Regions from separate parts of the Variovorax sp. 01T432 genome, predicted to be linked through region 2. Evidence: riboswitches for the same ligand, from Rfam matches in the RefSeq annotation. Region 2 holds a riboswitch; the other holds the start of a gene.
The links. A riboswitch is a leader RNA that binds a small molecule or an ion and turns the genes downstream of it on or off. The one in region 2 is predicted to bind S-adenosylhomocysteine.

Region 1: linked by a shared signal. The riboswitch ahead of ahcY (adenosylhomocysteinase) and the one ahead of metH (methionine synthase) in region 2 are both predicted to bind S-adenosylhomocysteine.

What each region holds. Positions count from the first base shown of each region.
Region 1 covers NZ_JBFTPS010000057.1:11,906-15,415, forward strand. Annotated here, with positions in the region: gene ahcY (adenosylhomocysteinase) at 1-1,332, opposite strand, end outside; S-adenosyl-L-homocysteine riboswitch at 1,395-1,462, opposite strand; gene AC1DNF_RS29590 (hypothetical protein) at 1,564-2,217, shown strand; gene AC1DNF_RS29595 (peptide chain release factor 3) at 2,288-3,510, shown strand, end outside.
Region 2 covers NZ_JBFTPS010000036.1:49,000-52,509, reverse strand. Annotated here, with positions in the region: gene AC1DNF_RS23960 (LysR family transcriptional regulator) at 17-904, opposite strand; gene AC1DNF_RS23955 (PACE efflux transporter) at 1,002-1,439, shown strand; S-adenosyl-L-homocysteine riboswitch at 1,448-1,544, shown strand; gene metH (methionine synthase) at 1,606-3,510, shown strand, end outside.

The DNA of each region.
Region 1 (3,510 bases), on a different contig from region 2:
CAGGCGCGCCACCTTCTCGTCGAGGTGCTTGGGCAGGACGTAGACCTTGCCGGCCTGGTAGGCGTCCGGCTTGGTGAAGAGTTCGATCTGCGCAATGGTCTGGTTTGCGAACGACGAGGACATCACGAAGCTCGGGTGGCCCGTACCGCAGCCCAGGTTCACGAGGCGGCCCTTGGCCAGCAGGATGATCTTCTTGCCGTCGGGGAAGGTGATGTGGTCGACCTGCGGCTTGATCTCTTCCCATTCGTACTTCTCGATCGACGCGACGGCGATTTCGTTGTCGAAGTGCCCGATGTTGCAGACGATCGCCTGGTCCTTCATCGCGACCATGTGTTCGTGGCGGATCACGTCGCGGTTGCCCGTGGTGGTCACGAAGATGTCGGCCTTGTCGGCGGCGTACTCCATCGTCACGACCTTGTAGCCTTCCATCGCGGCCTGCAATGCGTTGATCGGGTCGATTTCGGTCACCCACACTTGCGCACTCAGCGCGCGCAGCGCCTGGGCCGAGCCCTTGCCCACGTCGCCATAGCCCGCCACGCAGGCCACCTTGCCGGCAATCATGACGTCGGTCGCGCGCTTGATGCCGTCCACCAGCGATTCGCGGCAGCCGTAGAGGTTGTCGAACTTGCTCTTGGTGACCGAGTCGTTCACGTTGATGGCGCGGAACAGCAGCGTTCCCTTGGCGCTCATCTCGTTCAGGCGATGCACGCCGGTGGTGGTTTCCTCGGTCACGCCGATGATCTCGGCGGACTTGCGGGTGTACCAGGTCGGGTCCACGGCGAGCTTGGCCTTGATCGCCGCGTAGAGGATGCGCTCTTCATCGCTGGTCGGACTGGCCAGGACGCTCTGGTCCTTCTCGGCGCGCTGGCCCAGATGCATCAGCAGCGTGGCATCGCCGCCGTCGTCCAGGATCATGTTCGGGCCTTCGCCGGGCGCACCCTTGGGTGCGAAGTCGAAGATGCGGTGGGTGTAGTCCCAGTAGTCTTCGAGGGACTCACCCTTGATCGCGAAAACCGGGGTGTTCGTGGCGGCAATGGCGGCGGCGGCATGGTCCTGCGTCGAGAAGATGTTGCAGGAAGCCCAGCGCACGGTGGCACCGAGGGCCTGCAGCGTCTCGATCAGCACGGCGGTCTGGATCGTCATGTGCAGCGAGCCGGTGATGCGCGCGCCCTTGAGCGGCTGGCTCTTCGCGAATTCCTCGCGGATCGACATCAGGCCGGGCATCTCGGTCTCCGCGATGCGGATTTCCTTGCGGCCCCAGGCGGCAAGAGAGAGGTCGGCGATCGCCTGGTCGGCGGTGGCAACGGGGGTGGGCTTGAGAACAGCGCTCATGAAAACTCCAAAGCAAGCTTGAAAGATGCCGCTGCGTTCGGGGAAGGACTCACCGCGAGAACAGCGGGTGAGCGTGGTTGCGATGTGGTCCGAGCCTCACGCCTGACGGCGCTGCAACGCTCCTCGGAAGCGGGATTTTAGCGCGCGCCGGTTTTTCGGCGCCAGCGGCGATTTCCCGTTCGCCCTAGACTGCATCGCCGACCCTCAACCATTGCGCCCCGGCGCTCGACCATGTTCAAAGTCAATGCCCTCGCCACTTCGTTCCTGATCGCCGCCTCGGCGGCATCGCCGCTCCCCGGATGGGCCCAGACGCCAGCCGGCGCGACGGCGCAGCCCACCGTGCGCGTACGCGGCGTCATCGAAAGCGTCGATGCGACCTCGATCACCGTGAAGGACCGCAGCGGCGAGACCGTCACGATGGCGCGTCCCGCCGACATGAACGTGTCGGAGGTCATTCCTCTCACACTGGCCGACATCAAGCCCAACAGCTTCATCGGCACCGGCGCGATGCCGCAGCCGGACGGCACCCAGCGCGCGCTCGAGGTCCTGGTGTTTCCCGAGGCGGCGCGCGGCACCGGCGAAGGCCACCGCCCCTGGGACTTCATGCCCCAGAGCACCATGACCAATGCCACCGTCTCCACGCTCTCGGCTGCGCCCTCCTCGGTTCCGGGCGGCCAGAAGCTGGTGCTCAAGTACAAGGGTGGCGAGCAGACGGTCATCGTGCCGCCGGGCACGCCGGTCGTGACTTTCAAGCCGGCCAACAACGACCAGGCGGCGCTGGTGGTCGCCGGCGCCAAGGTGGTCATCACGGCGCAGGTGAAGGACGGAAAGCCCACCGCCTTGCGCATGCTCGTCGGCCGCGACGGCTTCTCGCCACCGTTGTAGCCCTGCTCGCTAAAATTGCAGGCTTTGCGTCCAGCAGCCCGCGCCCGTGAGCGTGCTCCGCGTTCACCCCATGACATACGCTTCCGAAACCCGCCGCCGCCGCACCTTCGCGATCATTTCCCACCCTGACGCGGGCAAGACCACGCTGACGGAGAAGCTGCTGCTGTTCTCCGGCGCGATCCAGATCGCCGGCTCCGTGAAGGCGCGCAAGGCCACGCGGCACGCCACCTCCGACTGGATGGAGATCGAGAAGCAGCGCGGCATCTCGGTCGCGTCGTCGGTGATGCAGATGCTCTATCGCGATCACGTGATCAATCTGCTCGACACGCCCGGCCACAAGGATTTCTCGGAAGACACCTACCGCGTGCTGACGGCCGTCGATTCGGCGCTGATGGTCATTGATGCAGCGAACGGCGTCGAGGCGCAGACACGCCGGCTGATCGAGGTCTGCCGCCAGCGCGACACGCCCATCATCACCTTCGTCAACAAGATGGACCGCGAGGTGCGCGAGCCGCTCGAACTGCTCGACGAAATCGAGCGCGAACTCGGCATGCCTTGCGTGCCGATGACCTGGCCCGTGGGCCAGGGCAAGAGCTTTGGCGGCATCATCAACCTGCGCACGCACGCGATGACGGTGTTCGAGTCGGGCAGCGAACGCCTGCCGCAGGACTTCGAGGCCATGCCCCTGGCCGACCGTGAGAAGCTGCACAAACGCTTCGGCAATGAGTTCGACACCGCGATGGAGAGCATGGAACTCGCCACCGGCGCGTCGCCCACCTGGGACCGCGAAGCCTTCCTCGCCGGCAAGCAGACACCCGTGTTCTTCGGCTCTGGCGTCAACAATTTCGGCGTGATGGAAGTGCTCGACGCGCTGGTCGATCTCGCCCCGCCGCCGCAATCGCGCACCAGCACCACGATGGTCAACAGGCAGCCGGTGGTTCGGGAGATCCAGCCCGACGACAAGGAGTTCGCCGGCGTGGTGTTCAAGGTCCAGGCCAACATGGACGCCAACCACCGCGACCGCATCGCCTTCGTGCGCATGGCGTCGGGCAAGTACACGCCGGGCATGAAGCTCAAGGTCCAGCGCACGTCGAAGGAGCTGCGCCCGACCAGCGTAGTGACCTTCATGAGCCAGCGCCGCGAAGCGGTCGAAGAAGCGTATGCGGGCGACATCGTCGGCTTCACCACGCACGGCGGCGTTCAACTCGGCGACACCATCACCGACGGCGCCTCGCTGCAGTTCACCGGCCTGCCCTTCTTCGCGCCCGAGCTCTTCATGACGGTGATCCTCAA
Region 2 (3,510 bases):
TCGCGCCTGATCGCGCTCAGTCCTTCTTGCGCGCGATGAGCGCGACGAAGCGCTGGGCGCCCAGGCCGAGCGGTCGTTCGCGCGACCACACGACGTCCACCCACAGGTCCAGCCCGTTCGACAGGTTCTCGAAGGGGATCTCGACCAGCGCACCGGCGGCGACGTGCGGGCGGACGAAGTTGCGCGGCAGCCAGCCCCAGCCGAGGCCCGCCGTGAGCAGGCTCAGCGCCGCGAGCGCGTTGTCGGCGCGCCAGACGTGGCGCGCGAAGACGAAGCGCGGGTCGCTGGTGGCGAGATCGCGCCCCGCCACCACGATCTGCCGCGTGGTCGTCAGGTGCTCCTCGCGCAGGCGCCCGCCGGCGGCGGCCAGGACCGGATGGTCGGGCGCCATCACCGCGACCATCGTGTCGTTGGCCACTTCCTGAAAGCCCTCCCGGCCGTCGAGGCTCGGGCGCTCGAACACCAGCGCGAGCTGCGCGCGGCCGCTGTGCAGCAGCTCCAGCGCGTCGGCCTGCGGGGCCGCCAGCACCTCGACTTCCAGCAGCGGGTATTCCTGCGCCAGCGCGGCCAGGGGACCGCTCCAGGGCGCGGCCAGCAGTTCGGGCGCGATCGCCAGCGTGAGCCGGTTCTCGAGGCCCTGCGTCAGCGCGAGCGCCTGGACTTGGAGCTGCTTCAACTGGGCGGCGAGCAGCCGCGCCTGCGGCTCCAGCGAGCGCGCCGCGGGCGTGGGCTGCGGTTCGCGGCCGGCGCGGTCGAACAGCGGCAGGTCGAGCTCGGCCTCCAGGGTCGCGATCGCCATGCTGACGGCCGAAGGAACCCTGCGCAGCGCCCGCGCCGCGGCCGAGAAGGAGCCGTGGTCGAGCACGGCGAGGAACACCTGGACGTTGTCGCTGGAAAAGCTCATGCCGGCCTATCTATCAAATTTTCTGAAGGAACATGACTTTTTATATCAGAGATGCGCACATAAAGTCGCTGCAAACATCGATCAAGAAGGAAGATTCATGCAAGGGCTCAAGCGCCGCGTCGTCTACATCACGCTCTACGAAGGCATTGCCATCGTCGCGGCCAGCGTCGGGCTTTCGCTCGTCTCGGGGCAGGGGATGGGCCATTCGGGCGTGCTGGCGGTCGTCGCGTCGGTGATCGCCGTGGTCTGGAATCTGGCCTTCAATGCCCTGTTTGAGCGCTGGGAGTCGCGCCAGGCGGTGCGCGGGCGCGGCGTGCGGCGGCGCATCGCCCATGCGGTCGGCTTCGAGGGCGGGCTCATCGCCTTCCTGGTGCCGATGTTCGCCTGGGGGCTGGGCGTGAGCCTCTGGCAGGCGCTGGTGATGGACCTGGGCCTGGTCGCGTTCTTCCTGGTCTACACCTTCGTCTTCAACTGGGTCTTCGACCTTCTGTTCGGCTTGCCCGCATCGGCGGCCGGGGCGGCGCAGCCGGCGTAAAATCCGCGCTCCCCAAGGAGCGTTGCAGCGCGGGCCGTCGCCATTCGACGGCGCCGCGTCAGGCTTGGGCTTCCAGCCACTGGATTGCAACGACGCTCGCCTGAACCCACGTTGCGCAGGTGAGCCCATGTCTACTTCCGATTCTTCCGCCCTCCCGGTCCCCTCCATGAAGCTGTCCGGCCTCGAGCCCGTGCAGATCGGCGAGGGCACGCTGTTCGTCAACATCGGCGAGCGCACCAACGTCACCGGCTCCAAGGCCTTCGCGCGAATGATCCTCAACGGCCAGTTCGAGGAAGCGCTGGCCGTGGCCCGCCAGCAGGTCGAGAACGGCGCGCAGGTGATCGACATCAACATGGACGAGGCCATGCTCGACAGCAAGGCCGCGATGGTGCGCTTCCTGAACCTGATCGCGAGCGAGCCCGACATCGCGCGCGTGCCGATCATGGTCGACAGCTCCAAGTGGGAAGTGATCGAGGCCGGCCTGCGCTGCATCCAGGGCAAGGGCATCGTCAACTCCATCAGCATGAAGGAGGGCGAGGCGCAGTTCATGCACCAGGCCAGGCTCGTGCGGCGCTACGGCGCGGCGGCGGTCGTCATGGCCTTCGACGAGAAGGGCCAGGCCGACACCTACGAGCGCAAGATCGAGATCTGCGAGCGCGCCTACCGCCTGCTGGTCGACGAGATCGGCTTTCCGCCCGAGGACATCATCTTCGACCCCAACATCTTCGCGATCGCCACCGGCATCGAGGAGCACAACAACTACGCCGTCGACTTCATCAACGCCGTGCGCTGGATCAAGCAGAACCTGCCGGGCGCCAAGGTGTCGGGCGGCGTGTCGAACGTGAGCTTCAGCTTCCGCGGCAACGACCCGGTGCGCGAGGCGATCCACACCGTGTTCCTGTACCACGCGATCAAGGCGGGCATGGACATGGGCATCGTGAACGCGGGCATGGTGGGCGTCTACGACGACCTGGAGCCGACGCTGCGCGAGCGCGTGGAAGACGTGGTGCTCAACCGCCGCCCCGACGCCGGCGAGCGCCTGGTCGAGGTGGCCGAGAGCGCGAAGAGCGGCGCCAAGGACGAGAGCAAGAAGCTCGAATGGCGCGGCACGCCGGAGAACTTCGTGCACGTCAACCAGCGGCTCTCGCATGCCATGGTGCACGGCATCACGGACTTCATCGTCGAGGACACCGAGGAGGCCTACCAGCAGATCCTGGCCACGGGCGGGCGGCCGCTGCACGTGATCGAGGGCCCGCTGATGGCCGGCATGAACATCGTCGGCGACCTGTTCGGCCAGGGCAAGATGTTCCTGCCGCAGGTGGTGAAGTCGGCGCGCGTGATGAAGTCCGCCGTGGCCCACCTGATTCCCTACATCGAGGAAGAAAAGCGCCAGGACGAAGCCGCGGGACGCGACGTCCGCACCAAGGGCAAGATCGTCATCGCCACCGTCAAGGGCGACGTGCACGACATCGGCAAGAACATCGTCACCGTCGTGCTCCAGTGCAACAACTTCGAGGTGGTGAACATGGGCGTGATGGTGCCCTGCCACGAGATCCTCGCGCGGGCGAAGGTCGAGGGCGCGGACATCGTCGGGCTCTCGGGCCTGATCACGCCCAGCCTGGAAGAGATGCAGTACGTCGCCGGCGAGATGCAGAAGGACGATCATTTCCGCATCCGGAAGATCCCGCTCATGATCGGCGGCGCCACCACCAGCCGGGTGCACACGGCGGTCAAGATCGCGCCGCACTACGAAGGGCCGGTGGTCTACGTGCCCGATGCATCGCGCAGCGTGAGCGTGGCGCAGTCGCTGCTGTCCGACCAGGCCACCAGCTACATCGACGAGCTCAACGCCGACTACGACAAGGTGCGGCTGCAGCACGCCAACAAGAAGCAGACGCCCATGTGGCCGCTCGCCAAGGCGCGGGCGAACAAGACGCCGATCGACTGGTCGAGCTACACGCCGCCGGTGCCCAAGTTCATCGGCCGCCGCGTGTTCAGGAACTTCGACCTGAGCGAACTCGCCAGGTACATCGATTGGGGGCCGTTCTTCCAGACCTGGGATCTGGCGGGT